DNA from 4 places in the Streptomyces platensis genome. Region 1 is predicted to be linked to each of the others. Evidence: riboswitches for the same ligand, from Rfam matches in the RefSeq annotation. Region 1 holds a riboswitch; each other region holds the start of a gene.
The links. Region 1 has a riboswitch for cobalamin ahead of CP981_RS11755 (SCO2321 family membrane protein). Riboswitches for the same ligand answer to the same signal wherever they lie in the genome.
Positions count from the first base shown of each region.

Region 2: linked by a shared signal. The riboswitch ahead of CP981_RS09305 (cobalamin biosynthesis protein) and the one ahead of CP981_RS11755 (SCO2321 family membrane protein) in region 1 are both predicted to bind cobalamin.
Region 3: linked by a shared signal. The riboswitch ahead of metE (5-methyltetrahydropteroyltriglutamate--homocysteine S-methyltransferase) and the one ahead of CP981_RS11755 (SCO2321 family membrane protein) in region 1 are both predicted to bind cobalamin.
Region 4: linked by a shared signal. The riboswitch ahead of CP981_RS26000 (ribonucleoside-diphosphate reductase subunit alpha) and the one ahead of CP981_RS11755 (SCO2321 family membrane protein) in region 1 are both predicted to bind cobalamin.

Region 1 is NZ_CP023691.1:2,698,713-2,705,988, reverse strand. Features, by position in the region: gene CP981_RS11780 (ECF transporter S component) at 1-700, opposite strand, end outside; gene CP981_RS11770 (ABC transporter ATP-binding protein) at 697-2,325, opposite strand; gene CP981_RS11765 (CbiQ family ECF transporter T component) at 2,322-3,488, opposite strand; gene CP981_RS11760 (SCO2322 family protein) at 3,485-4,183, opposite strand; gene CP981_RS11755 (SCO2321 family membrane protein) at 4,183-5,490, opposite strand; cobalamin riboswitch at 5,714-5,834, opposite strand; gene CP981_RS11750 (Strvi_7410 family MBL fold metallo-hydrolase) at 6,164-7,246, opposite strand.
Region 2 is NZ_CP023691.1:2,143,887-2,151,162, forward strand. Features, by position in the region: gene CP981_RS09295 (caspase family protein) at 1-1,549, opposite strand, end outside; gene CP981_RS09300 (hypothetical protein) at 1,555-1,992, opposite strand; cobalamin riboswitch at 2,196-2,345, shown strand; gene CP981_RS09305 (cobalamin biosynthesis protein) at 2,499-3,581, shown strand; gene CP981_RS09310 (cobyric acid synthase) at 3,691-5,262, shown strand; gene CP981_RS09315 (putative cobaltochelatase) at 5,318-7,276, shown strand, end outside.
Region 3 is NZ_CP023691.1:6,877,257-6,884,532, reverse strand. Features, by position in the region: gene CP981_RS30375 (DUF6777 domain-containing protein) at 1-827, shown strand, start outside; gene CP981_RS30370 (L,D-transpeptidase) at 1,092-2,234, shown strand; gene CP981_RS30365 (aldo/keto reductase) at 2,318-3,376, opposite strand; cobalamin riboswitch at 3,577-3,764, shown strand; gene metE (5-methyltetrahydropteroyltriglutamate--homocysteine S-methyltransferase) at 3,937-6,261, shown strand; gene CP981_RS30355 (phosphocholine-specific phospholipase C) at 6,322-7,276, opposite strand, start outside.
Region 4 is NZ_CP023691.1:5,841,591-5,848,866, forward strand. Features, by position in the region: gene CP981_RS25995 (ribonucleotide-diphosphate reductase subunit beta) at 1-246, opposite strand, end outside; gene CP981_RS26000 (ribonucleoside-diphosphate reductase subunit alpha) at 246-2,678, opposite strand; cobalamin riboswitch at 2,838-2,990, opposite strand; gene CP981_RS26005 (Uma2 family endonuclease) at 3,119-3,706, shown strand; gene mctP (monocarboxylate uptake permease MctP) at 3,774-5,441, opposite strand; gene CP981_RS26015 (DUF3311 domain-containing protein) at 5,438-5,698, opposite strand; gene CP981_RS26020 (GntR family transcriptional regulator) at 5,896-6,654, opposite strand; gene CP981_RS26025 (extracellular solute-binding protein) at 6,899-7,276, shown strand, end outside.

The DNA.
Region 1 (7,276 bases):
CGGCGAGTTCACCGCGGCCGCGCAGCCGGTCGGGCCCCGGCAGCAGGCCGGCGCCCATCGACACCCACCCCATCGTCAGCATCTGGAACGGCATCCACGGGCCGACACCGCCGGTCAGCAGTGCCGACGCGAACATCGCCACCGAACCCAGTACGAACCCGAACCCGGGCCCGAGCACCCGACCCGACAACACCATCAGGAAGAACATCGGCTCGATACCGGCGGTCCCCGCGCCCAGTGGGCGCATCGCGGCCCCGGCCGCGGCCAGGACGCCGAGCATGGCGATGGCCTTGGCGTCCAGGCCGGTGTCGGCGATGGTCGCCACGACAACGGCAAGCAGCATCGGCAGCAGCGCGGCGAACAGCCAGGGCGCGTCCTTGGAATGGGCGAGCCCGGAGGCGGAGTCGGCGAGCAGCGGCCAGCCGAAGGCCATCACGCCGATGGCCGAGATCAGGGCCAGCGCGGCGATGGAGCGTGGACCGAGCCGCACGGCACGGGCCTGGCGGCCGCCGCCGGGGCGGCCAGAGCTGGGGCCGGGGCTGCCGGGGCCGGAGCCGGAATCGGCGCCCGCCCTGGTGCGGCCGGGATCGGAGACGGGTTCGGAGCCGGAGCCGGGAGCAAAGTCGGTGCCGGGATCGGAGCCGGAGCCGGGGCTGGAGGCCGGCCCGAGGCCCTCCGGGCGGGGTGGGGGCACGGTCATGCGAGGGCCTCCAGGGCACGGGCCACCTGGGGAACCGTCAGCCAGGGCAGCGGGGCAAGGACCTTGGCGACCTGCGGGGCGAAGGAAGGAGAGGAGACCACGACCTCGTCGGTGGGACCGTCGGCGACGATCTCGCCGTCGGCGAGGATGACGACGCGGTGCGCCAGTTCGGCGGCGAGTTCCACGTCATGGGTGGCCAGGACGATGGCGTGGCCCTCGGCGGCCAGGGTGCGCAGCACCTCGATCAGACGGGCCTTGGCGGCGTAGTCCAGGCCGCGGGTGGGCTCGTCGAGAAGGAGCAGTGGTGGACGGGCGGTCAGCACGACCGCGAGGGCAAGGGCGAGCCGTTGGCCCTCGGACAGATCACGGGGGTGTACGGAATCCGGGACGTCCGGCAACAGCCGGGCGACCAGAGCCCGGCAGCTGCCGGCGGGGGCGCCCGCGTCCTGGTCGGCCGCGGTGCACTCGGCGGCGACCGTATCGGCGTAGAGGAGGTCACGAGGTTCCTGCGGGACCAGCCCGACATGCCGCAGGAGGTCCCGGGGGCTGGTGCGGTGCGGGACGGCGCCACCGACCCGCACCGTGCCGGACGACGGCTGATGCATTCCGACGAGGGTGGTGAGCAGGGTGGACTTCCCCGCGCCGTTACGTCCCATCAGAGCGACCGTCTCGCCACCCCGCACGGTCAGATCCACCCCGTGCAGCACCTCGGTCCGCCCCCGGCGCACACCGAGCCCCGAGACCTCCGCGGCAGCATCCGACGCTCCCGGCGTGACCTTTGGGCTCCTCCCCGGCACCTGCGGGGGGACTCCCGTCAGCTGCTCGCGCAGGGGTGCGGCCTTGCGGCGGGCGTCGCGGACGGAGAGCGGGAGCGGGGACCAGTGGGCGAGGCGGCCGAGGGCCACGACCGGGGGGTGGACGGGGGAGACGGCCATGATGTCGGCGGGGGTGCCCATGACCGGGGGCGCGCCTGGTGAGGGAAGGAGGATGACCTGGTCGGCGTACTGGACCACGCGCTCCAGCCGGTGTTCGGCCAGCAGGACCGTGGTGCCGAGGTCATGGACCAGCCGCTGGAGGACGGAGAGCACCTCTTCCGCGGCGGCGGGGTCGAGTGCGGAGGTCGGCTCGTCCAGGACCAGGACCTTGGGGTGCGTGGTGAGGACCGAGCCGATGGCCACCCGCTGCATCTGTCCGCCCGAGAGCGTGGTGATCGCGCGGTCGCGCAGCTCGGCCAGGCCCAGCAGATCGAGAGTCTCCTCGACACGGCGGCGCATCACCTCAGGGGGGAGGCCGAGCGATTCCATGCCGTAGGCGAGTTCGTCCTCGACGGTGTCCGTGACGAAGTGCGCCAGTGGGTCCTGGCCCACGGTGCCGACGACATCGGCCAGTTCGCGTGGTTTGTGGGTGCGGGTGTCCCGGCCGTCGACGGTGACCCGGCCGTGCAGGGTGCCGCCGGTGAAGTGCGGGACGAGGCCGCACACGGCGTTCAGGACGGTGGACTTGCCGACACCGGAGGGGCCGACCAGGAGACACAGTTCGCCCTCGGGGACGGTCAGGTCGACGCCCTGGACGGCGGGCGCCGTGGCATCGCCGTAGGTGACCGAGACCTGCTCGAACCGGATCACGGGGTGGGCTCCTTCGTACACGGATCGACATCAGAGGTACGGCGACGCTCACGGGACGCAGCACGGGATCCGGCCCGGTCCGTGCTCGCCGGGAGCGGGGCGACGAACGCGGGCAGCAGCCCCACGAGAACGGAAACGGCCGGCCAGAGAGGGAGAACGGGGGTGGTGAGCGGGACGGCGGGCGGATGCAGCGCGGCCGGCGCGTAGTCGTTCGCCCAGATCATCAGGGCGGCGACGGCCATGCCGGAGCCCGCGACCAGCCAGGCGCGGGTGCCCCACCGCTCGGGCCGGTAGCGGCTGCGCACCGAGCGGCGGCCACCGAGCCACAGCCCGGCGAGCGCCGCCGCCAGCCCGGCGAGCAGCAGCGGCAGCCCGTAGCCGCCGCCGGTGTCCCCCAACAAGCCGTAGGTTCCGGCGCAGACGCCGAGCAGCCCGCCGAGGGTGAGCACGGACGTGAGGCGGCGTACAGCGGGCGGTACTTGGGCGCTGCGGCCGTAGCCGCGTGCGTCCATGGCCGCGGCCAGCGCCACCGAGCGCTCCAGCGCGCCCTCCAGCACCGGCAGCCCGACCTGGAGGAGCGCCTTGAAGCCGCGGTCGGGGCGCCCGCGCAGCCGGCGGGCGGCGCGCAGCCGCTGGACGTCGGCGACCAGGTTCGGGGCGAAGGTCATCGCCACGACGACTGCGACGCCCGCCTCATAGAGCGCACCGGGCAGGGACTTCAGGAGCCGGGCCGGATTGGCGAGCGCGTTGGCGGCGCCCACACAGATGAGGAGAGTGGCCAGTTTGAGTCCGTCGTACAGGGCGAAGACCATGCCCTCCGCGGTGACCCGGCCGCCGATCCGGACGCCCTTCGCCCAGTCCGGCAGCGGTACTTCGGGCAACGTGACGAGGGTGTGCGTACCGGGGATCGGCGAGCCGAGGAAGAAGGCGAAGACCAGCCGGATGACGATCACGACCAGCCCGAGCTTGACGAAAGCGCCGTACGAGCGGGCCCACGGCGCGTCCGTACGACGCGCCGCGACGGCATACCCGGCCACCCCCACCAGCAGCCCCAGCAGCAGCGGGTTAGTGGTGCGGGAGGCCGCGGTGGCCAGGCCCAGCGCCCACAGCCACCAGGCGCCGGCGTGCAGCGCGGTGGTACGGGTCGCCTGCGGGGCGCTCATCCGCGTCGGCGGCGTGCCTGCCACACCGCTGCCGCACCCAGGGCCACGACGGCCGCGGCCCCGCCGAGCAGTCCGGCGGACGGCCCGCCGTCGCCGCTTCCACCGCCCCCGCCGTCCCCGTCGGCACGGTCCTCCGCCGCTCCCGCGGACGGCGCAGCGGAGGACGCGGACCCCTTCGCCCCGTCCTTCGACCCGTTCACCGCCTCCGCGCATCCCGCCTTCGGGTAGCCGGCGATGGCACACAGCAAGGCGTTGGCGTCGTAGCGCAGCGGCCGGGCGACCGCCGCCAGCGCCTCGCCCGCCGAGGCGTCCTCCGGCACCTGCGCACACTCCGTCCTGGCCTTCGGCGGCCGCTCGCCGCCGGGCGCGTCCGCCGCGGTGCCGAAGTCCAGCACGATGCCGATCCGCTTGCGGCCGTCCTTGGCCGGGGTGTCGCGGCAGATCGCGTCGAAGTCGGCGGCCGGGCGCGGCTTACCGGCCCCGGCGGAGTCCGCGCCGACGGTGAAGCGGAAGCCCTCGACCGCGCCGTCGGCCGGCCGCTGGGTGGCCGGCCCCTCGGTGGCATACGCCCAGGAGCCGCCCTTGCCGTCCCAGAACGACCAGTAGCGGTACTCCTGCGCCTGCGCGGGCCCGGCTGCCAGGCCGGTGACCGTACCGGCCAGCAGCACGGCGCCGGCGATCCTGGTACGCCGCATCAGAGCTGATTCTTCTTACGGCTGCTCAGCAGGAACCCGATACCGGCGCCGATGGCGAGGCCGACGCCGATGACCCACCACACCCCGATGCCGCCACCGTCCGCGGCGTCGTCGGCGTCCCTGGTGTCCTTCTGCGCCGCGGCGGCCGGCTTGGGGCCGGTGGCGTTGAGCGCGGCCACCAGGTCGGTGCCGCCGAAGGAGCGCGGGTCGGTGCCGGTGGCGTGCGCGGCCAGCACCAGCTGGGCGTACGCGGCGGGCCCGTTCTGCTTGGCCCAGTCCGTGGCGTTCTTTTCCAGCCACTTCAGCGGCTTCGCGGCAGCGGCACCGTGCCCGCCGGCCGCCAGCGCCACGACAGCGTCGGCGGTGTTGCCGACATCGGGCTGCTTCTCGGCGCCCGGCATCGCGGAGAGCAGATGCTGCCCGTTCTTGTCGAGCTGCGCGACGAGGTAGGCGCCACCGCCCGCCGCGGCCCGCTCCGGATCGTCCTTCTTCGCGTCCCCGCCGTCCTTGCAGCTCAGTGGCTTCACCGGGGTGTCCGACCGCTGGTCCGCGGGCGCCACGACAAAGCCCTTGCCGAGCGCTCCGGTCGCGGCCGCCGCGGTGGCGTCGGCGTTCGGGGCGGCACCCTTGAGCTGGAAGGTGAACGCGCCGCGCTCGCCCTCCTTCGCGTCACAGCCCAGCTGGAAGGTGAGCAGCCCGTCGTACGGGGTCTTGCCGCCCTTCTTCGAGGTCACCGACTGCGGCTTCTCGCCCGCCGCCGCGAGTGCGCCGATGACCACGGACGTGGAGTTGGCGTCGCTGGGCGAACCGGGCATCGAGCTCCAGCCGCCGTCGTCGTTCTGCACCGACTTCAGCCAGCCCACGGCCTTCTTCACGGTGTCGCTGTGCCCGCCGAGCGCGGCCAGCGCCTGCACCGCGGCGGCCGTCTGGTTGGTGTCCCGCATGGTCTTGGCGTCACAGGGCTTGCCGGGCTCGGCGCGGAAGGCGGTGAACGCGCCGTCGGCGCACTGCTGCCCGACCAGCCAGCGCACACCGGACGCGGCCGGCCGCACCCCCACCGTGTCCTGCGCCAGCAGCGCGAGCGACTGCCGCCACACCCCGTCGTACTGCGGATCCTTGGTGCCGTACAGGCCGTCCGGCAGCTTCTTGGGGGACGCGGACGCGTCGGCGGCGTCGGCGTACGCGGCGGGGGCAGCGGCCGCGCCCAGCACCGCCACGGCCGCCAGCGCCGTGGCGGCGCGGCGCGCCAGGAAGGCGACGGGGTGCGTCAGGGGGGCCTGGTGAGCCATGGAAGCCATGGGGGCCATCGGGTCGGTGCCTCTCGGGTCGGGTCGCGGCGATGGACGCAGCCGCGCTCGGCCGACCGCCCGCGCGACGATCCCCTTGGATCGCGGACGCGGTGGCACCGGGCTCAGCTCCGTATACCTCGACGGTGCCGCGCACCGGCCGTCCCTGTGGCGGACGGTTCCGGTGGCGGGAGCCTTGGTCGTGCCCCCTCGGGTGCTCCGGCTCGTACGGCCGTCCTTCCGGCCAGTCGGCGCGGTACGGGCGGGCCGTCCTCACGGTTGCGGGTCAGCGCCGGATTTCCACCGGCTTCCCCCGATCGGGTACGGATGAAGTTGTCCCGCACACCTTAACCGGCACCCGACGGGCGCTCGCTCGCACGTACGAGCCGACAAAATCCGGCACGAGCCGGGCGGAGCGGCGCGCGAGCCGCGCACGGGGCGGGCGCCCCGGCGCCGGGCACGGGCGGGATCCAGGCACGGGCGGGACGGACGGGAGCCTCGTACCGGCGGGACGGATGGGATCCGGGCACGAGCGGACCGGAAGCCGGTCACCGAACCGGCTGCCCACCGGCCGACCGTGCCCCGACCGTGCCCCCGACCGCGCCCCGGACTCCCCTCCCGCCCGCGGCCCCCGGCACACAGCGGCAACAAGCCGGACCAACCGGGACAGCGGCAACGCGAGAAGGCCGCCCCCTCACACCGCCTGATACCGCACCGGATCCGACCCCGGCACCCACTCCGCACGCCCCTGCTTCACCAGACGGCGCAGATGGGCCTCGGCCTCCGAGACAGCGATATTGCGGGAGCCGTAAGGGATCTGCTCCCACGGGCGGTTCCACTCCATGGCCATGGCGAGCTGCCAGACGGTGCGCGGTTCCTGGAGCAGGGTTTTGAGCTGGGCCAGCCGCTCTTCGTGGTGGGCGATGAGATCGCGCACCCGGCCGCCGGCGTCGGTGAAGGCGTGCTGGTGGGCGGGCAGTACCTCGGCGGGGGCGAGCCGGGCGACGCGTTCGAGGGAGTCGAGATAGTCGCCCAAGGGGTCGGCGTCCTCCCCGGAGCTCTCCATGCCGTGCGGGCCGGGCGGACTCCCCTCCGCGTCCGGGGCCTCGTACAGGCCGATGTGCGGGGTGATGCCGGGCAGGAGGTGGTCGCCGGAGAACAGCCGGCCGAAGCCGGGCGTCCGCGCCGAGGGGTGCTCCTCCTCCAGGTGGAGGCACACATGGCCGGGGGTGTGGCCGGGCGTCCAGATGGCGCGTACCCGGCGTCCCGGCAGGTCGAGAAGTTCGCCGGGGTCGATGCCGCGGTCCGGCAGCGCGGCCTGCCGACCGGGCAGTTTCCGGCCGTTCCCTGTGGCGCGGGCCTTCCGCAGGGGCGCCAGATGGTCGTCCGGTGCGCCCGCCGCCGTGAGCTTGGCGAGCAGGTAATCGAGCCACTGGCCCGGTTCGGCCGCGCGGGTGCGGCGGACCACCGCGGTGTCGGCGGCGTGCATCGCGATCCAGGCGCCGGAGGCCTCCCGGACCTTGGCGGACAGACCGTGGTGGTCGGGGTGGTGATGGGTGATCAGGACGCCGTGCAGGTCGGTGAGGGCGAACCCGCAGGCGGTGACGCCGGCGACGAGGGTGTCCCAGGAATCCGGGTCGTCCCAGCCGGTGTCGATGAGCACCGGCCCGCGGTCGGTCTCCAGGAGGTGGACGAGGGTGTGGCCGAGGGGGTTGTCCGGGATGGGAACGGCGATGCTCCACACCCCGCCCTTGTGGTCGGTCACCTGCGCGGTCATCCCGGTCCCCTCTCGGTGTGGCATACACCC
Region 2 (7,276 bases), 550 kb from region 1:
TGCCCGCGTACTGGCTGCCGGGGGCGGACAGCCGCTCCTCGGCGTGCCGGGCGAGGGTGAGGTCGGGCGCGCCGGAGGAGGCGGCGTCCGAGCCGTCGTGGGCGAGGTAGAGGCCGAGGGTGTGCAGCAGTCCGGTGCCGGAGAGCACCGGGCTCGGGCGCAGCAGCCGGAGGTCGCGGTGGGTGCGGTCGGTGCCGGTGAGCAGTTCCCGCCAGGAGGCGCCGGCCGGTTCGACGTCGTCCAGCCGGCGGTGTGCCGGGATGCCGACGACCAGCGGCGTGTAGGCGACCGGGGCGCTGTAGTGCAGGGTCGCCGGGGAGCCCTTGGCGGGCATCCCGCGGCGGGCCTCGTAGTAGTCGGCGGTGGATTCGGGGATCCAGATGTCGGGCTGGGGTCCGGGCCGGTAGAGGGGGTCGATGCCCTTGTCGTCCGGCCCGTCCTTGCCGGTGCCGTGGGCCTCGCCCTGCCAGCGGCCGGCGGCGGCGAAGCCCTGGTCGACCTGGTCCTTGGCGGCGGAGTAGACGGTGATCTGGGCGCGCCGGCAGCCGTCGGGGAGGTCGCCCTCACCGCTGAGGGGCCGGGTGTTGGCGGCGGACATCTCGTAGTCGAAGGCCGCCTGGCGCAGCGCGGGTTCGGCCTCGGGGGTGGTGAGCAGCCGCAGTTCGAGGGCGGGCGGGCAGGCTACGGCCGCGCCCGGGAGGTTCAGCAGGACGATGCCCGCGGTGGCCGGTACGGCGATGATCGCCAGCACCATCAGGATCCGGAACCAGTGCCGGAAGGAGGTGTTCAGCCGGCGCCGTAAGCGGATCCGCAGCGGGGTGGGCGGCCGGATCCCGGGGGTGGCGAAGGACAGGATGACGTCGTCGACGGTGTTCTGCTTGGCCGAGCGGGGCTCCCAGACGTCGCCCATCGGGGTCCGCTCGCCGGCCAGTTGGGCCCGCAGCTCCCGGACGAGGTCCTCGAAGGTGACGAACCGCTTGCCGGGGATGCCCTGTTCCAGGATCTGCCGCAGGGCGCGGGTGAAGACACTGCCGCCGGTGGGCTCCTCGCCGCTGAAGATCCGGCGGTTGGGCTGTGCGGCCATCAGCAGCGAGGTGGGGGTGCGGCAGGCGTGGAAGGCCTCCCCGGCGTTGCCGGCGTAACAGCACTCCAGGACGATCACGATCCGGTCGGCCCGCGCGTTGTCCAGGTAGGACAGCACCGTGTCCTGCCAGGAGACGGTTTTGTGCCGCCGTTCCGAGGCACCGACCATGAGCTGGAGATTGCCGCCGTCCCGCCCCACCCGGCCGTGGCCGGAGAAGTACACCAGCAGCAGCCCGCGGGCCTCCTGGGTGACGGCGTCCAGGGCCTGTTCGACCTCCCAGGGCTCCTGGGGCCGGCAGATGACGACCTCGCCCTTGGTGAAGAGGTCGGTGCCGGGGGCCAGCAGGACGCGTTCGAGTTCCCCGGGGTTGTCCCGCACCGCGGGCAGCGGCCGCAGATGCCGGTAGTCGTCGACGCAGATCAGCAGCGCCCGGTTGACCTTGCCCCGTGCGTCGTATTCGGACATCCGGCTCAGTCCCCGGCGGTGCTGGTGCCCCCGCTCGCCGGGCTGCCGGGATCGGGGCGTTCGGGGGCCGCGGCGCCCGGTCCCGGCTCGCCCAGTGCGCGCAGTTCGCCGTCCCCGCCGCCGACCGCCACGGCGGGCCGTTCGCCGGTGTCGCGTTCCTCCCTGCGGCGGCGCAGCCACTCGCGCAGGGCGATACCCATGCTCTTGGTGATCTCGGCGGCGACCGCGCCGACCACGACCAGGATCAGGTCGTCGACGCCGATGGCCATGTCGCCGGGGCCGTCGTCGCGCTCCCCCGCCGGCCTCAGTTCCCACTCGTGCGACCGCCGGTTCAGCCAGGGCTCGCGCTCCAGCCACGCCTTGAGGTCCTCGACGTCCTGCTCAGGATTGTTCGTGCCCGTGATCCTGATACGGATCTCATGTCGGTCAGCGCGCTGCGGCATCCCCCGGCCCCCTTCCGGCGGCCCCTTCGCCGCCGTGCACCAGATAGTGACGCGGGATCAGGTGTGCGGGCAACCGTCCGTGACCCCTCAGCCACGCTGTGGCGTGCACCACAGCGCCTGCCACAGGGCAGCGTCGCAGGTCAAGGGTGAGTTGACGGCGTTCGCGGGGCGTGGTGGACTGCCGGAGCCAATCGGCGACAGCAGAGGAAGTCCGGTGCGAATCCGGCGCGGTCCCGCCACTGTCACCGGGGAGCGTTCCTCCAGCGAAGGCCACGGTCCGCCTCGCATACGTCGGATGACGTACGCGGGACTGGAAGGCCGGAGGACACGCCGATCCGGGAGCCAGGAGACTCTGGTCGCCGTCACGTCGAGCCAGGGCGCGGACCCTGAGTGAGGACATACCGCCATGCCCGGCCGCCCCTTGAGATCTCCACTGCCCGCTGCCGCAGGGCTCCTTCGGGCCCGGGCGGGACGTCACGGACGCGCCCGCACGGCGGTCTGACCCGATGCGCGGCGAACACGCGGGATATGTGTACGGCGCGGCCCTCGGCTTTCTCGGCGACCTGATCGCGGCGGATCCGCGGCGCGGCCATCCGGTGGCCGCGTTCGGCCGGGCCGCGGGTGCCGTCGAGCGCCGGCTGTGGCGCGACCACCGCGGTTACGGGGCGGCTCATGCCGTGCTGTGTGCGGGCGGGGCCGCCGCCGGTGCCGCGCTGCTGCAGCGCGCCGTGCGGGGCGGCGCTCCCGCTGCTCCGCTGTCGCTCCGTGGTGGCGCCGGGATCGCGCTGACCGCGGCGACGGTCTGGGCCGTGCTGGGCGGCACCTCGCTGGGCCGGGAGGCGCGGGCCGTCGGCGGGGCGCTGACGGCGGGTGATCTGGACGTGGCACGGGAGCGGCTGCCGCATCTGTGCGGGCGCGATCCGCAGGCGCTGGACGGGCCGCAGATGGCCCGTGCGGTGGTGGAGTCCGTCGCCGAGAACACCTCCGACGCGGTGGTCGGCGCCCTGGTATGGGGCGCGTTGGGCGGAGTGCCCGGCCTGGTGGCGTTCCGCGCGGTGAACACCCTGGACGCGATGGTGGGGCACAAGTCGCCGCGCTACCGCCGTTTCGGCTGGGCCGCGGCCCGGCTCGACGATCTCGCCGGCTGGCCCGGCTCCCGGCTGACCGCCGCGCTGACCGTGCTCGCGGGCCCCGACCGGCGCGGTGCGCTGCGGGCCTGGCGGGCGGACGGCGGTGCGCATCCGAGCCCCAACGCGGGCCCGGTGGAGGCGTCGTTCGCGGGTGCGCTGGGCGTACGGCTGGGCGGCAGGCTGGCGTACGGCGGGCGGGTGGAGGACCGTCCGGTGCTCAACGGCGCGGCGCCGCCGGTGGCGGTGCCGGACATCGAACGGGCGGTGCGGCTCTCCCGCAGGGTGAACGTGCTGGCACTGGTGACGACGGTGGCGGCGCGGGCGGCGGTCGGCGCTGCGCGGGCGGCGGCGGCTCGGAGAGCGGCGGCTCGGGGAGCGGTGACTGCGGCGGCTCGGGGGGCCGGGGGGCGCGGGCGGGTGGCGGGCTCGGTCCGCGGGCGTGAGGCGGGGCCGGTATGAGGCCGTCCGTTTTTTCCCCGCCGCCCACCCCCCTTCGGGGGGTGGGCGGGTGTAGTGACCCGGAGCGGGTGGGCGGGTGTAGTGACCCGAAGCGCAGGAGGAGGACCCGGTGAACGGGCGGTTGAAGGCAGCCGGCGGGGTGGTCGGCGGTGGCCTGTTGGTGGCCGGGACGACGTCCGACGCCGGTAAGAGCGTGGTGACGGCCGGGATCTGCCGCTGGCTGGTCCGGCAGGGCGTCCGGGTGGCGCCCTTCAAGGCACAGAACATGTCGCTGAATTCGTTCGTCACGCGCGAGGGCGCGGAGATCGGACGGGCCCAGGCGATGCAGGCCGCCGCGGCGCGGGTGGAGCCGACCGCGCTGATGAACCCCGTCCTGCTCAAGCCGGGCAGTGACCGCAGCAGCCAGGTGGTGCTGCTGGGGAAGCCGGTGGGCGAGCTCAGCGCCCGGGGGTACTTCGGGGGGACGTCCCCAGGGGAGGCGCAGTACGCGGGCCGCCGGGAGCAGTTGCTCGGGACGGTGACCGACTGCCTCCAGGAGCTGCGGCGTACCCATGACGCGGTGATCTGTGAGGGCGCCGGCAGTCCCGCCGAGATCAATCTGCGGCGTACCGACATCGTGAACATGGGCCTCGCACGGGCCGCCCGTATCCCGGCGGTGGTGGTCGGTGACATCGACCGCGGCGGGGTGTTCGCCTCGTTCTTCGGCACCACCGCTCTGCTGTCCAAGGAGGACCAGGCGCTGATCGCGGGGTACATGGTCAACAAGTTCCGGGGCGATGTGACGCTGCTGGAGCCGGGCCTTGCGATGCTGCGCGGCCTCACGGGGCGGCAGACGCTGGGCGTGCTGCCCTTCGCGCACGGGCTCGGCATCGACGAGGAGGACGGTCTGCGGGTCTCGCTGCGCGGCGCGGTGCGCGAGAGCGTGGTGGCACCACCGCACGGGGCGGATGTGCTGCGGGTGGCGGTCTGTGCCGTCCCGCTGATGTCGAACTTCACGGACGTGGACGCGCTGGCCGCCGAACCGGGCGTGGTGGTGCGGTTCGTGGACCGGCCCGAGGAGCTGGCCGACGCCGACCTGGTGGTGCTGCCGGGGACCCGGGGCACCGTACGGGCGCTGGCATGGCTGCGGGAGCGCGGCCTGGCGGACGCGATCGCCCGGCGGGCCGCCGGGGGGCGCCCGGTGCTGGGCATCTGCGGCGGCTTCCAGATGCTGGGCGAGCGCATCGAGGACGAGGTCGAGTCGAAGGCGGGCGTGGTCGACGGGCTGGGGCTGCTGCCCGTACGGGTGCGGTTCGCGGCGGAGAAGACGCTCGCGCGGCCGGCCGGCGAGGCGCTGGGCGAGCCGGTGGAGGGCTACGAGATCCACCACGGGGTCGCCGAAGTGACCGGCGGAGAGGAACAGTTCCTGGACGGCTGCCGGACCGGCTCCGTATGGGGCACGCACTGGCACGGCTCCCTGGAGAGCGACGGCTTCCGCCGGGCCTTCCTGCGGCGGGTCGCGGCGGACGCGGGCCGGGCCTTCGTCCCGGCCCCCGACACCCGTTTCGGCGTGCTGCGCGAGGAGCAGCTGGACCGGCTGGGCGATCTGATCGAGGAGCACGCGGACACCGCCGCGCTGTTGCGGCTGCTGGAGGAAGGGGTGCCGGAGGGACTGCCGTTCGTGCCTCCGGGGGCGCCATGAGGGGTACGCACACGACGAATCCGGAGTTCGACGGCGACATGGAGGACGACACAGCATGACGACCGCGCACAACACGACCCCGCAGTACCCCTTCACCGCGGTGGTCGGGATGGACGATCTGCGGCTCGCGCTGCTGCTGAACGCGGTGAGCCCCGCGGTGGGCGGCGTGCTGGTCCGAGGCGAGAAGGGCACCGCCAAGAGCACCGCCGTCCGGGCGCTGTCGGCGCTGATGCCGGCGGTGGACGTGGTCGGCGGCTGCCGCTTCGCCTGCGCCCCGGACGCGCCCGACCCGGGCTGTCCCGACGGGCCGCACGAGACCGGCGCCGTCGAGGAGCGCCCGACGCGGATGGTCGAACTCCCCGTCGGCGCCTCCGAGGACCGGCTGGTCGGCGCGCTGGACATCGAGCGGGCGCTGTCGGAGGGCGTGAAGGCCTTCGAGCCGGGCCTGCTGGCGGACGCGCACCGCGGCATCCTGTACGTCGACGAGGTCAATCTGCTCCATGACCACCTCGTGGACCTGCTGCTGGACGCGGCCGCCATGGGTGCCTCGTACGTCGAGCGCGAGGGGGTCTCCGTACGGCACGCGGCCCGCTTCCTGCTCGTCGGGACGATGAACCCCGAAGAGGGCGAGCTGCGGCCGCAGTTGCTGGACCGGTTCGGGCTCACGGTCGAGGTCGCCGCCTCCCGCGAGCCCGACGAGCGGGTGACGGTCGTCCGGCGCCGGCTGGCCTACGACGCCGATCCGGCCGGTTTCGCGGCGGACTGGGCGGCCGAGGAGGACGCGCTGCGCGGGCGGATCGCCGCGGCCCGGGAGCTGCTGCCGCGGGTGACGCTGGGCGATGCGGCGCTCCGGCAGATCGCCGCGACCTGTGCCGCGTTCGAGGTGGACGGGATGCGCGCGGACATCGTGATGGCGCGCACCGCCACCGCGCTGGCCGCCTGGGCGGGGCGGACGGACGTCCTGGAGGAGGACGTGCGGCAGGCGGCGCTGCTGGCGCTGCCGCACCGCCGGCGCCGCAATCCCTTCGACGCCCCCGGCCTGGACGAGGACAAACTCGACCAGACGCTGGAGGAGTTCGGGGCGGACGAGGGCACGGGCGGCGACGACGATCCGGAGCCGGACGGTCCGGACGGCGGTCCCGACCGGGGCGGCCCGGACGGCGGCGGTCCGGAGGGCGGCGGACAGCCGCCGCAGGACGGCGGGCAGGAGGAGGCCCCACTGCCGCCGGAGGCCGAACTCCCCCACCAGCAGGAGCGGGAGGCCCCGCAGGCACCGCAGGCCTCCGAGCAGCCCGAGCCCGAGAGCGCGCCGCAGGGAGGCGCCGCCGGGGAGAAGGCGGCGGTCGGGGCCACCGAGCCGTTCCGCACCCGGCGGCTGGATGTGCCGGGCCTGGGCGAGGGCGCGGACGGCCGCCGCTCCCGGGCCCGTACCGCGCACGGCCGGACGACCGGCGCCCGCCGTCCCCAAGGCGCCCTGGGCAAGCTGCATCTGGCGGCGACCGTGCAGGCCGCGGCGCCGCACCAGCGGTCCCGCGGCCGCGCCGGGCGGGGACTGGTGGTGCGCCGGGACGATCTGCGCGAGGCGGTCCGCGAGGGGCGGGAGGGCAATCTGGTCCTGTTCGTCGTGGACGCCTCCGGTTCGATGGCGGCGCGGAAGCGGATGAGCGCGGTCAAGGGCGCGGTGCTCTCGCTGCTGCTGGACGCCTACCAGCGGCGCGACAAGATCGGCCTGATCACCTTCCGCGGCACCGGCGCCGAGCTGGCGCTGCCCCCGACCTCCTCGGTCGAGGCGGGCGCGGCACGGCTGGAGCAGCTGCCGACGGGCGGCCGTACGCCGCTGTCCGAGGGCCTGCTGCGGGCCCATGAGGTGCTGCGGGTGGAGCGGATGCGGGATGCCTCGCGGCGGCCGCTGCTCGTGGTCGTCACCGACGGCCGGGCGACCGGTGGCCCGGAGCCCGTCGTCCGGGCCGCCCGCGCCGCCCGGCTGCTGGCCGGTGAGGGCACCGCGTCGGTG
Region 3 (7,276 bases), 4.2 Mb from region 1:
TCAGCTTTCTGACCAGCGCCCCCGCGAGGAACCAGGCGTTCGCCGGCGTCCTGGGCAAACAGCCGGGGGACGTCCCGTCCTATCTGCGTACCCTGACGCCCGTTCAGCTGACCTATGACACCCGGGTCACCAACCACGGCTTCAAGGACGGCAAGGCCACCACCTTCCAGTCGGTGCTCCAGTCCGGCACCGCGGTGATGGTCGACTCGTACGGGGTGCCACGGGTGCGCTGCAAGTGCGGCAACCCGCTGACGCCGCCGGTCGAGCTCAAGGGTGATGTGAAGACGGTCGGCACCAAGTGGCCCGGATACCAGCCCTCGCACGCGGTGGTCGTCAAGCCCGCGAAGTCCAAGATCAAGGAATTCACCCTGCGCGACCCGCAGACGGGCAAGTGGTTCAAGCGCCCCGAGGGCACCACCGGCGCCGAGGACCGCACGACGTCCGCGCCGGCCGAGACCCCCAGCGGTCCCGCCTCGTCCCAGCCCCCGCCGGGCCAGTCACCGCCGCCCACACCCGGGTCCACCGAACAGCCCACCGGCGGCACCGGCAACTCTCCGACGGAGACCGGCGGCGGGACGGGGACCCCTGGCGGCCCGACCGACACGTCGAACGGCGGGACGACCACGGGGGAAACCTCCACCGGGACCGGTGAGACCACCACCGGCACCACCAACGGGGAAACGACCACCGGCACCACCAACGGGGAAACCACTACGGGCAACACCAACGGGGAAACCACCACCGGCAACACCACCGGCAACAACACCACCGGCAACAACACCACCGGTCAGTCGACCCAGGGCGGTGGCTCACCACCGTCCACCTGACACCCGGGCGGTACCGGAAAACAGACGAAGCGGCGGGCAACCGGAAGGTCGTCCGCCGCTTTTTCACGTTTCCGATATCGAACTGTGTCCTGGAAATCCGGTGCACCGAACAACCACCCGAGCAGACAGACCCTCTGCATAGACGGCGGGTCCCCAAGCAGCCTTTGACGGTCACCCCGTGACGGGGCCGGGATCCGCCGCTGCCAGCTGTTCTGCTTCGGAAGGATCCCCGTGCTCGCCGGACCACGTCGCCACTCTGCCCGGTTGATACCCGCCCTGACCGCGGCTGCCGCGCTGCTGACCGCGTGCGGCGGCGGCGCCGATGCGTCGAAGGCCGACCAGCCGGCCACCAAGGTGACCGTCACCCCGGCCACCGGAAAGACCCCGGCCAAGCTCGGCTCCCAGATATCCGTACGGGCCGACGGGGGCAAGCTCACCTCGGTCGAGGTCGAGAACGACAAGGGCGGCAAGGTCTCCGGAGAGCTCTCCGGCAACGGCGCGGCATGGAAGTCGGACGGCAAGGTCATGCCGGACACCACGTACACCGTGCGGACGAAGGCCAAGTCCGACGGGGGCAAGGAGTCCTCGGCCACCTCGAAGTTCACCACGGAGAAGGCCGGCAAGGTCAACAAGCTCACCAACACCCCGTCCGGCGGGCAGACCGTGGGCACCGGAATGCCGGTGTCGATCCTCTTCGACAACCCGATAGCCAAGGACCGGCAGGCCGAGATAGAGAAGGCGCTGAAGGTCACCACCCAGCCGAAGGTCGAGGGCTCCTGGGGCTGGGTCAAGGACTACTCCGGCAAGGACCGGATCGACTGGCGGCCCAAGGACTACTGGCCGTCCGGCACCAAGGTCTCCGTGAAGGGCGCACTGTCCGGCCTCAACTCCGGTGACGGCGGCTGGTTCGCCCGGGACTACAACTTCGGCTTCACCATCGGCGCCGACCACAAGGCCGTCATCGACGTCCCCTCGCACACCCTGACGATGTACGAGAACGGCAAGAACGTCGGCAGCATCACCGGCTCCGCGGGCTCCCCGCAGGACCCGACCCGCGGCGGGGTGCACACCGTACGCAGCAAGAACGCGGCCGAGACGATGGACTCCGCCACCATCGGCCACGGCAGCGAGTGGATGCTGGACTCCAAGTGGGTCACCCACCTCACCGCGTCCGGGACGTTCCTGCACTCCGCCCCGTGGAACAAGCAGCTCGGCCAGGTCAACAACAGCCACGGCTGCTTCGGCATGAGCACCTCGGACGCCAAGAGGGCCTATGACTTCCTGACGATCGGCTCCACGGTCGAGGTGAAGGGCACCACCAACACCAACAAGACCGATGTCGGCAACGGCCTGGAGGTCTGGCAGGAGAGCTGGCAGCAGTGGCAGCAGCGCAGCGCGCTGAACTGACCCGGCCGGCACCCCCGCGCTGAACGAAACGGACGCCGCCGCCTGACTGTTCAGGCGGCGGCGTCCGTCATAGGGGCGTCGGGTCAGCGGATCTCGCTCGCCGTACGGCGGTAGGTGGAGCGCCGGTCCTCGATCTCGGCCCAGCGGTCGCCGTAGACGTTCTCGATGATGCCCGGCTGCCGCAGGAAGTCGTGCGGGAAGCCCAGCGGCACCGCGCTGGTCCGGTCGAGCCGGTCCAGCGCGTCGGCGTCCAGGGTGACATCGACGGCGCCGAGATTGTCGCGCAGCTGGCTCTCCTTGGTGGCGGCGACGATCGGAATGATGTTGCCGGGCCGGCTGCGCAGCCATGCCAGGGCCACCTGCGCGGGGCTCCAGCCGCCCTGCTCGGCGACCTCCAGCACCGCGGTGAGGGTCTCCTCCTCGCGGTGGTCCGGGGTGCCGCCGTCGTCCACGGCGGCCAGCCGGCCGGTCTCCCCGCGGCGGTACTTGCCGGTGAGCTTGCCGGCCGCGAGCGGCGCCCAGGCCAGCACGGCCAGATCGAAGGCACGGGCCTGCGGCAGCAGTTCCCGCTCCGGCGTCCGCTCCAGCAGGTTGTAGCGCAGCTGTGAGCCCGCGAACGCGGTCCAGCCGCGCAGCTCGGCAAGGGTGTTGGCCTGCGCGATCTCCCAGGCGGGCCAGTCGGACACGCCGATGTAGAGGACCTTGCCCGAGCGCACCAGGTCATCGAGCGCCCGCATGACCTCCTCCACCGGCGTGAAGTTGTCCCGGGCGTGCACCCACAGCACATCGAGATGGTCGGTCCGCAGCCGGTCCAGGCTCGCCTCCACCGACCGGACCAGGTTCTTACGGTGGTTGCCCGCCGCGTTCACATCGCCCTTGTGGGTCGCACAGGTGTATTTGCTCGCCAGAACGAAGCGGTCCCGGCGGCCTTCCAGCAGCTCACCGAGGATCCGCTCGGAGGTGCCGCCGGTGTAGTTGTTCGCGGTGTCGATGAAGTTGCCGCCCGCGTCCGCGTAGGCGTCCAGGATCCGGCCGCTGGTGTCCTTGGCGCCGCCCGGGCCCCCGTCGTCGCCCATGGTCATGGCGCCCAGACTCAGCTCACTCACCCGCAGACCGGTCCTGCCGAACAGTGTGTAGCGCACGAGGTTCCCTTCGTTCAGCGACAGCCGTTCAGCGACAGCTGTAGGTCGTACGCCCACGCTAGGAGCTGGAGTGCACTCCAGGGCAAGCCACGGCACCGCGGGCGGGGGCGCGTGGTGGCCCCGGCGGTGGCCCATGTCACCTGCGGGAGGTCCGGTCGCGGTGTCCGATCCGGGCGGCAGCGCCTAGGGTGGCCGGTGCAACTGGTTCGCCCTGCCCGCCAGGCAGGCGCGTCGCAAGAGGGAACCCGGTGGAATTCCGGGACTGCCCCGCAGCGGTGAGTGGGAACGACCGCCGTCATACGCACTGGGCCCGGCCGGGTCTGGGAAGCGACGGCCAGTAGATGTCCGCCTTCGGCGGATGTGCCCGCGAGTCCGAAGACCTGCCAGTGCCCCCGCGCGACCGGTGCGCGGGGTGATCTCGGTGACCTCGAGGGCGGGTCGGCGGACACTCAGGCGGGCACGGCCGGCGGCAGAGCGCCGGGCCCCGCCGGGTTTGCCGTCCCTTCGCGCCCTCGACCCGTCCCGTGGTCCATGGAGACAGACTCGCGAAGGAGAGTTCCGTGACCAGCAGGTCCGCAGCCGCGGCAGCACGAGCGACCGTGCACGGCTACCCCCGTCAGGGGCCGAACCGTGAACTGAAGAAGGCCATCGAGGGCTACTGGAAGGGCCGCGTCGACGCCGACGCGCTCCGCGCCACCGCCGCCGATCTCCGCCGCGGCAATTGGCAGCAGCTCGCCGCGGCCGGCGTCCATGAGGTGCCGACCGGCGACTTCTCGTACTACGACCACGTCCTGGACACCAGCGTGATGGTCGGCGCGATCCCGGCGCGGCACCGCGCCGCGGTGGCTGTCGACGGGCTGGACGGCTATTTCGCCATGGCCCGCGGCACCCAGGACGTGGCGCCACTGGAAATGACCAAGTGGTTTGACACCAACTACCACTATCTCGTACCGGAGTTGGGGCCGGACACGGTCTTCGCCGCGGACTCCTCCGAGCAGGTCGCCCAGCTGACGGAGGCACGGGGCCTCGGGCTCGCCGCCCGGCCGGTCCTCGTCGGGCCGGTCACCTACCTCCTGCTGGCCAAGCCCGCACCCGGCGTCGCGGCCGGCTTCGATCCGCTGACACTGCTCGACCGGCTGCTGCCCGTCTACGCCGAGGTGCTCGCCGATCTGCGGGCGGCCGGCGCCCGCTGGGTGCAGCTGGACGAGCCGGCACTGGTCCAGGACCGCTCCCCCGCCGCGCTGAACGCCGCGGCCCGCGCCTACCGGGACCTCGGTACGCTCACCGACCGCCCGCAACTGCTGGTCGCCTCGTACTTCGACCGGCTGGGCGAGGCACTGCCGGTGCTGGCCAAGGCACCCGTCGAGGGCCTGGCCCTGGACTTCACCGGGCCCGCGGCCGGCAACCTCCAGGATCTCGCGGCGGTCGGCGGGCTGCCCGGCAAGCGGCTGGTCGCCGGTGTCGTCAACGGCCGCAATGTGTGGATCAACCACTACGAGCAGTCGCTGGCGACCCTGGGCACACTGCTCGGGCTGGCCGAGCAGGTCGATGTGTCGTCCTCCTGCTCGCTGCTGCACGTCCCACTGGACACCGGGGCCGAGCGGGACATCGACCCGCAGATCGTCCGCTGGCTGGCCTTCGCCCGGCAGAAGACCACGGAGATCGTGACACTGGCGCGCGGTCTGGCCCGGGGCACCGGCGCCATCGCGGCCGAACTCGCCGCCAACCGCGCGGACCTGGCCTCCCGGGCGGGCTCGACGCTCACCCATGACCCGGCGGTGCGCGCCCGCGCCGCGGCCGTCACCGACGCCGACGGCCGCCGTTCCCAGCCGTACGCCGAGCGGTCCGCCGCCCAGCGTGCGCACCTCCGGCTGCCGCTGCTGCCGACCACCACGATCGGCTCGTTCCCGCAGACCGCCGGACTGCGCACGGCGCGGGCCGATCTGCGGGCCGGACGGCTGGACACCGAGGGGTACGAGGAGCGGATCTCGGCGGAGATCCGTGAGGTGCTCGCCTTCCAGGAGAAGGCCGGGATCGACGTCCTGGTGCACGGCGAACCGGAACGCAACGACATGGTCCAGTACTTCGCCGAGCAGCTGACCGGCTACCTCGCCACCCAGCACGGCTGGGTGCAGTCCTATGGGACCCGCTATGTCCGGCCGCCGATCCTGGCCGGGGACATCTCCCGTCCCGAGCCGATGACGGTGCGCTGGACCCGCTATGCCCAGTCGCTGACCGAGCGGCCGGTCAAGGGCATGCTCACCGGCCCGGTCACCATGCTCGCCTGGTCCTTCGTCCGCGACGACCAGCCGCTGGGCGACACCGCCCGCCAGGTGGCGCTCGCGCTGCGCGACGAGGTGAACGCCCTGGAGGCGGCGGGCACCTCGGTCATCCAGGTCGATGAGCCCGCCCTGCGCGAGACGCTGCCGCTGCGCGCGGCCGGCCACGCCGCGTACCTGGCCTGGGCCACCGAGGCGTTCCGCCTCACCACCGGCGGGGTCCGTCCGGACACCCAGATCCACACCCATATGTGCTACGCGGAGTTCGGTGACATCCTCCGGGCCATCGAGGACCTCGACGCCGATGTCATCAGCCTGGAGGCGGCCCGCTCCCATATGCAGGTCGCCTCGGAGCTCGCCACGGCCGGCTATCCGCGCGAGGTGGGACCCGGGGTCTATGACATCCACTCGCCGCGCGTCCCGGACGTGACCGCGGCAACGGCCTTGCTGCGCAAGGGACTTGCCGCGATTCCCGCCGAACGGCTGTGGGTCAACCCGGACTGCGGTCTGAAGACCCGCGGCTGGCCCGAGGTGCGGGAGGCCGTGGAGAACCTGGTCACCGCGGCCCGGGAGATCCGCGGCGGTCTGCCCGGCGGAGCTTCCTGAGAGCGTGCGGGCCGAGGCCGGCACCCGTGGGGGTGCCGGTCCCGGCCCGTCGTGGGCGGCTCAGCCCGTGATGATCGCCGGGTCGCTCACGCCCGGCTCGCCGGTCTCCACATGGCCGGCGAACCGGCGCAGGAAGGCGGGGTCGGTGTCGGAGGTGACCGACAGGTCGTACCAGCGCTTGCTGGCCCGCAGGTCGATCGACTTCTTGACGGTGGCGCCCGCCCGGACCGGGTAGGTCTCGGCGGGGCCGCCGTAGGCCTGGGTGACGGTGAGATGGCAGTCGGTCTTGCCGGGGTTGGTCAGGGTCAGTTCGACGCGGCCGGCCGTCTTGTCATGGCGGGCGGTCACCTCGGGCCCGGTCTTCTTGCCGTTGCCCTTGAAGGTGCGCAGGAAGCCGTTCGGGCCGTAGACGGACAGGTCGTAGACGTCCTTGGAGTAGGACGTGTTCCAGGTGTCGGAGATCTTCTTGCCGGCCTCCGTGGTGTATGTCCAGGGGCCGTCGGTGCGGTTGCCCGCGGTGACGGTGAAGCAGGCGCCGGCCTTGTCGCCGCTCTTGAAGGTGAGGGTGAAGCGGCCGGTGGAGGGGGTCGCGGACCCGTCGACGAGCGGCTCGTACGGCAGCGGGCGGGCGGGGCGGGAGCCCGGCTCCTGCTTGGGCAGCACGGGGTTGGCCGGCGGCTTCGGCACATAGCTGTCGTGCCGCTCCTTGTCCGGCGGCTGGAAGCCGTCGGTGGCGGGCAGCGCGGCCGGCTTGGTGTTCTCCAGCCCGAAGTCGAAGGCAGAGGTCAGGTCGCCGCAGATGGCGCGCCGCCAGGGCGAGATGTTGGGCTCGTGGACGCCGAAGCGACGCTCCATGAAGCGGATGATGGAGGTGTGGTCGAAGACCTCGGAGCAGACGAAGCCGCCGGTGCTCCAGGGAGAGACGACGAGCATCGGGACGCGCTGGCCGAGGCCGTAGGGACCCGCGGAGTACTTGGCGTTGCCGCCGAAGCTGTCCAGCGCGGTGTCCACGGTC
Region 4 (7,276 bases), 3.1 Mb from region 1:
GAACGCCACCAGCCGGCCGATCATGTGCTGCTCGCCCGGCGAGAGCTTGGCGAGGTCGGCGACGTCGGAGTGGAGGTCGACCTCCTCCACGGTCCAGGTGTTCTTGATCGCGTCGCGGTAGCGGTCGTAGAACTCCGGGTACCGCATGGGGCGCAGCGTCAGCTCGAAGCCCGGGTCCAGGAGGTTCTTGGTGCCGGTGGTGGCGGTGTGGGCCGCGGCGGCGTTCGTTTCCGGTGCGGTGGTCATTACTGGCAGGCCTCGCAGGACTCGGGGTTTTCCAGGGAGCAGGCGACCGCCTCGGGGTCGGTGGCCTGCTGCGGTACGGGCGCGGTCGCGGCGGCGCCACCGCGGGCGGACTGGGCGATCCGGGTCGCCGGCCGCGAACGCAGGTAGTACGTCGTCTTGATGCCGCGCTTCCAGGCGTAGGCGTACATCGAGCTGAGCTTGCCGATGGTCGGGGACGCCATGAACAGGTTCAGCGACTGGCTCTGGTCCAGGTACGGCGTACGGGCCGCGGCCATGTCGATCAGCGCGCGCTGCGGGATCTCCCAGGCGGTGCGGTACAGCGCCCGGATCTCCGCGGGGATCCACTCGACGTCCTGCACCGAGCCGTTGGCCTCGCGCAGCGCGTCCCGGGTCCGCGCGTCCCACAGCCCCAGCGCCTTGAGCTCCTCGATCAGATACGCGTTGACCTGGAGGAACTCACCGGACAGCGTCTCGCGCTTGAAGAGGTTGGAGACCTGCGGCTCGATGCACTCGTACACGCCCGCGATGGAGGCGATGGTGGCGGTCGGCGCGATGGCCAGCAGCAGCGAGTTGCGCATCCCGGTGGCGGCGATACGGGTGCGCAGCGCCGCCCAGCGGTCCGCCCAGCGGGGCTCGGCGTTCGGGTAGTGGTCCGGGTGCAACACGCCGCGGGCGGTGCGGGTCGCGGACCACGCCGGGTGCGGCCCGTGCCGCTCGGCGAGGTCGGCGGACGCCTCGTAGGCGGCGAGCATGATCCGCTCGGAGATACGGGTCGACAGCTCCTGCGCCTCGGGCGAGTCGAAGGGCAGCCGCAACCGGAAGAAGACGTCCTGGAGGCCCATCAGGCCCAGACCCACCGGGCGCCAGCGGGAGTTGGACGTCCCGGCCTGCTCGGTCGGGTAGAAGTTGATGTCCACCACGCGGTCGAGGAAGGTGACGGCCGTGCGGACGGTCGCGTCCAGCCGCTCCCAGTCCATCTCACCGTGGTCACCCAGGTGCGCGGCGAGGTTGACCGACCCCAGGTTGCAGACCGCGGTCTCCCCGTCGTTCGTCACCTCCAGGATCTCCGTGCACAGGTTGGACGAGTGCACGACCTGGCCCGGCTCGGCGGTCTGGTTGGCGGTGCGGTTGGCGGCGTCCTTGAACGTCATCCAGCCGTTGCCGGTCTGCGCCAGGGTGCGCATCATGCGGGAGTACAGCACCCGGGCCGGGATCTGCTTGAGCGCCCGGCCGTCGGCCTCCAGCTTCCGGTAGGCGGCGTCGAACTCGTCGCCCCACAGGTCCACCAGCTCCGGGGCGTCCGACGGCGAGAACAGCGACCAGTCGGCGTCCGCCTCCACCCGGCGCATGAACTCGTCCGGGATCCAGTGCGCGATGTTCAGGTTGTGCGTACGGCGCGCCTCCTCACCGGTGTTGTCGCGCAGCTCCAGGAACTCCTCGATGTCCGCGTGCCAGGTCTCCAGATAGACGCAGGCCGCGCCCTTGCGCCGGCCGCCCTGGTTCACGGCCGCGACCGAGGCGTCCAGGGTGCGCAGGAACGGCACGATGCCGTTGGAGTGCCCGTTGGTGCCGCGGATCAGCGAACCGCGGGCGCGGATGCGGGAGTACGAGAGGCCGATGCCGCCGGCGTGCTTGGAGAGCCGGGCGACCTGGTGGTAGCGGTCGTAGATCGAGTCCAGCTCGTCCAGCGGGGAGTCCAGCAGATAGCAGGACGACATCTGCGGGTGGCGGGTGCCGGAGTTGAACAGGGTGGGGGAGGAGGGCAGGTAGGACAGCGAGCTGGTGAGGCGGTAGAGCTCCGCCACGTCGTCCAGCGCACGCTCGCTGTGGTCCTCGGCGAGGCCGCAGGCCACCCGCAGCAGGAAGTGCTGCGGGGTCTCGATGACCTGACGGGTGGTGGGGTGCCGCAGCAGGTAGCGCGAGTGCAGGGTGCGCAGACCGAAGTACCCGAAGCGGTCGTCGGCGCCGTCGGCCAGCGCCCGGTCGACCAGCGCGTCCAGCCGGGCGGCGTGCGCCCGGACGAACTCCGCGGTCTCGTCGGCGATCAGCCCCTCGCGGTGGCCGACCTCGACGGAGGCGGAGAAGGCGACCGCCCCCTGTCCGGCCGCCTCCTCCGAGATCGCGAGGGTGAGCAGCCGCGCCGCGAGCTTGGAGTACTGCGGCTCGTCACCGATCAGACCGGCCGCGGCATCGGTGGCCAGCGACCGCAGTTCGGCCTCGTCGGAGCCGGCGTGCCGGCCGCGCAGGGCGGCGGCGGCCACCTTGCCGGGGTCGGTCGCGGTCAGGTCCTCGGTCAGCTGGGTCAGGGTGCGCAGCAGGGCGACACCCGGCCCGTCCTCGCCCGGACCGCCGTCGGCGGTACCGGGAGGCGTGGCCACCACGGGCGGCACGGCCTCGGCGTCTGACGCGGGCTCCGTTGGCGCGATGGTCACGCGATGCTCTCCCTCACTCGGCGGGGCCGGGAGGGGCGGGCGCGACGGGCGCACGCGAGCATGCGGCACCCCGTGACGGCAGGGGTGCGCGGGCACACCACGCGGCGTCCACCGGCCCAACCCTCGGGGCCCGGACGTATCGACGACCGCACCCCTTGCGGTGCGGACGTACCGTCGGCAGGTCCTCGGACTACACGGGCACGCGCCCAGGGCCGGTATCCGCCCGGCCGAGCGCGCTCCTACACCGTTGCGGGACAGTTCCGGATTCCCACCGGATTCCCCTGCGGCGACAGCGAGGACGAGCATACATGTGGGGGTGGCCCCTCAAGTGCACCCCCACATCTAGTGTGTCGTGAGTGATCACACAGTGTCTGTCAGTGGCCTCGGCTATCGTCGGAGGCGCGTTCCTGTTCCGTCCCGTGGAAGAAGGAGAAGGCCTCATGACCGCGCTCGCCGACCGTCCGCACATCATGGAGACCGAGCATTTCGAAGAGGCCGCCCGGATACTCGCCCGCCTGGAAGAAGGCGCGCGGTTGGAACTCATCGACGGGAAGGTCAAGAGCAAGGCGACGCCGGACGGGGATCACGGACGCATCATCCAGTGGCTGCTTCGCATCTGCATGCAGCACAGGCCGGAGCTCTTCCTCGATCCGAACCAGGGCCTGAAGGCGGAGACTTACCGAAAGGGCCGCCTCCGTCCGGACGCCTCCCTCGTGCCGTGCGACGCCTTTGTGGGCCAGGGGGAATGGGCAGACCCCGACCCGGTGCTCATGGTCGTCGAAGTCACCTCGCACGACTCGGACACCGACCAGCGCGACCGCGTGGAGAAGCCCCTCGCGTACGCGAAGACCGGTATCCCGCTCTATCTGTTGATCGACCGCCAGGAGTGCCGGATGGTCGTCCACAGCGAACCCGATGACGGCCGCTACGAGACCGTCCACACCGTGCCGTTCGGCAAAACGCTGCACCTCCCCGACCCCGTCGGCATCACGCTCGAAACCGAGCAGCTGAAGGACTGGGTGAACTGACCCGCCCGCACAGCAACGGGCCGCCGCGTCCCCGGGAGGGATGCGACGGCCCGGTGGCGGGCTTGGCTCAGTGCCCGGCCGGTGCCTCCGCCGTGGCGGGGGGCAGTTCGGCGGCGACGCCCGTGTCACCGGCGTCCGCCGTGTAGTCGGCGGGGCTGGTCTCGTCGATGCCCTCGGGGGCCTTGGCGGCCTTGAGGGCGAAGGTCAGGACGACGGTGACCACGACGTTCAGGACGAAGGCGGTCAGACCGATGTAGCCGATCTCACCGATACCGGGGATCTCCTTGCTGGAGCCGCCGAAGTGCTTCTGGGTCGGGCTGGCGACGCCGTAGGCCGCGAGCGTGCCGTAGAGCATGCCGACCGCCCAGCCGGCCAGCAGCGCCCAGCGGTGGAACCAGCGGGTGAAGAGGCCGCCGACCAGGGACGGCATGGTCTGGAGGATCCAGATGCCGCCCAGCAGCTGGAAGTTGATCGCGACGGTCTTGTCCATGGTGAGGACGAAGACCAGCGCGCCGACCTTCACCAGCAGCGAGACCAGCTTGGCGACCTTGTGTTCCTGCTCGGGCGTGGCGTCCGGCTTGAGGAAGTCCTTGTAGACGTTGCGGGTGAAGAGGTTGGCCGCGGCGATCGACATGATGGCCGCGGGCACCAGCGCGCCGATACCGATCGCGGCGAACGCCACGCCGGAGAACCAGCTCGGGAACATGTCCTCGAAGAGCTGCGGGATGGCCAGCTGCGGGTTGCCCTGGATGTCCGTGCCGGCCTTGATCGCCATGAAGCCGAGCAGCGCCAGCAGACCCAGCATGAGGGAGTACAGCGGCAGGATGGTGGTGTTGCGGCGGATCACATTGCGGCTGCGCGAGGACAGCGTCGCGGTGATCGAGTGCGGATACATGAAGAGCGCCAGCGCCGAGCCGAGCGCCAGGGTGGCGTACGCCCACTGGGCGTTGGGGCCGCTGACCAGCTCACCGCGCGGCTTGCCGGGGACGGCACCGGGCTGGGCCAGCGCCTTGCCGGCCGAGTCGAAGATCGAGTCGAAGCCGCCCAGCTTGATCGGGATGTAGATGATCGCCACCACGATGACGAGGTAGATCAGCCCGTCCTTGACGAACGCGATCAGCGCCGGCGCCCGCAGCCCCGAGGAGTAGGTGTACGCGGCCAGCACGGCGAACGCGATCAGCAGCGGCAGGTCCTTGACGAACCAGTTGGTGTTCTCCCCGCCGCCGATGCCCATCACGTCCAGGACGGCCTGGATGCCGACCAGTTGGAGGGCGATGTACGGCATCGTGGCCAGGATGCCGGTGAGCGCCACGGCCAGCGACAGGGCCTTGGAGCCGAAGCGGCCGCGGACGAAGTCGGAGGTGGTGACGTAGCCGTGCTTGTGCGAGACCGACCACAGGCGGGGGAGGAACGTGAAGATGAGGGGGTAGACCAGGATCGTGTACGGCACGGCGAAGAATCCGGCCGCGCCCGCCGCGTAGATCGCCGCCGGGACGGCCACGAACGTGTAGGCGGTGTAGAGGTCCCCGCCCAGCAGGAACCACGTCACCCAGGTGCCGAAACTGCGGCCGCCCAGCCCCCATTCGTCGAGGTTGGCGGACTGCTCGGCCTTGCGCCAGCGGGCGGCCAGGAAGCCCATGACCGTCACGGCCAGGAAGAAGAAGATGAAGACGGCCAGGGCGACGCCGTTGACGCCCTGGGTCTGGGAAGCGGCGAGCGCGCTCGTGGGAGTCACTGGTCCGCACCGCCCTTGCGGGCGCGCTGCTCACGCTGCACGAGCTTGTAGGCGAGCATGGTGAGCGCGGTCGAGATCAGCACCCACAGCATCTGGTACCAGTAGAAGAACGGGATCCCGATGAGGGTCGGCTCGATTTTGGCGTACGAGCTCACCCACAGCATCGCCACGAACGGAGCGATCAGGCAGAGCCCGGCCACCACACGCGTGGGCGTGACGACCTGTCTGCGAACCGGTGATGCGGCTGACTGGGTCATGACCGTGGCTCCGTCCCCTGGCTGTCTCCTGTGCGATCGGCTGGAAATCTATGGCAGGGCAGTGGTACGCGTCACTAGCTGTCCGCATATCGGTATCAAGAATCCACCCGGCCGCGACCTGCGCCGCTGCCCTTCCGGGCGTGGCAGGGCAGCGGGAAGGCCGGGCGGAACGCGCTCCGCCCGGCGCGGGTCGTGGGTCAGTCCGTGGGGCGCCGCAGCCGGGCGACGAACTTGTAGCGGTCGCCGCGGTAGACCGAGCGCACCCACTCCACCGGCTGCCCCTGCGCATCGAGCGAGTGCCGGGAGAGCATCAGCATCGGCAGTCCGACATCCGTGCCCAGCAGACCGGCCTCGCGCGGGGTGGCGAGGGAGGTCTCGATGGTCTCCTCGGCCTCCGCCAGCCGGACGTCGTACACCTCGGCCAGCGCGGTGTAGAGGGAGGTGTACTTGACGAGGTTCCGGCGCAGCGCGGGGAAGCGCTTCGCCGACAGATGGGTGGTCTCGATGGCCATCGGCTCACCGCTGGCCAGCCGCAGCCGTTCGATGCGCAGCACCCGGCCGCCGGTGGCGATGTCCAGCAGTCCGGCGAGCCGGTCGTCCGCCGTGACATAGCCGATGTCCAGCAGCTGGGAGGTCGGCTCCAGGCCCTGGGCCCGCATGTCCTCCGTATAGGAGGTCAGTTGCAGGGCCTGGGAAACCTTGGGCTTGGCGACAAAGGTGCCCTTGCCCTGGATGCGCTCCAGCCGGCCCTCGACGACCAGCTCCTGGAGGGCCTGACGCACCGTCGTGCGCGAGGTGTCGAACTCCGCGGCGAGGGTCCGTTCGGGCGGGACCGGGGTGCCGGGCGGCAGGGTCTCGGTGATTTCCAGCAAGTGCCGCTTGAGCCGGTAGTACTTGGGCACCCGTGCGGTCCGCGTGCCGCCGCTCTCGGTACTGCTGCCCCCGTCCGTGTCCATGACCCGCCTCTCCGACTCCTGTCGTGCTGCCGTCACCGGCGCCTCCGTACGTAGCGGCTCACATCGTGGCACGGGTGGGTTTCCCGCGCTCCCTTACAGGCCCCGGCCCGCCGGATGTCGGTCCGGTAACGGACCTGACAGCGACTCTTATACACCCTTGACACCCCTAAAGGTCTAGGCCAAGCTGCGGGCACTGGTCTAAACCATTAAAGACCACACACCCGGCCTTTGGGGGGAGAGCGCAATGAAGCGTGGACTCATGGCGGCGACGGCGGTCGCGGGAATGCTGGTGGGTGTCACTGCCTGTGGGTCCGGCGGCGGCACGAAGACGGGTGCGGACGGCTTCAAGGGCCAGAAGCTGACCGTCTGGGTGATGAATGGTTCGAATCCGGCGCAGTGGACCGAGCAGGTATCCGCGCAGTTCAAGAAGAAGACCGGCGCCACCGTCGAGTTCAAGGTCCAGCAGTGGAACGGCATTCAGCAGAAGCTGAGCACTGCCCTTTCCGAGGACACCCCGCCGGACGTCGTCGAAATCGGCAACACCCAGACCGCCGCCTATGCCAAGGCCGGTGCCCTGGCCGAAGTCGGCGATCTGAAGAAGGAGATCGGCGCCGACTGGAAT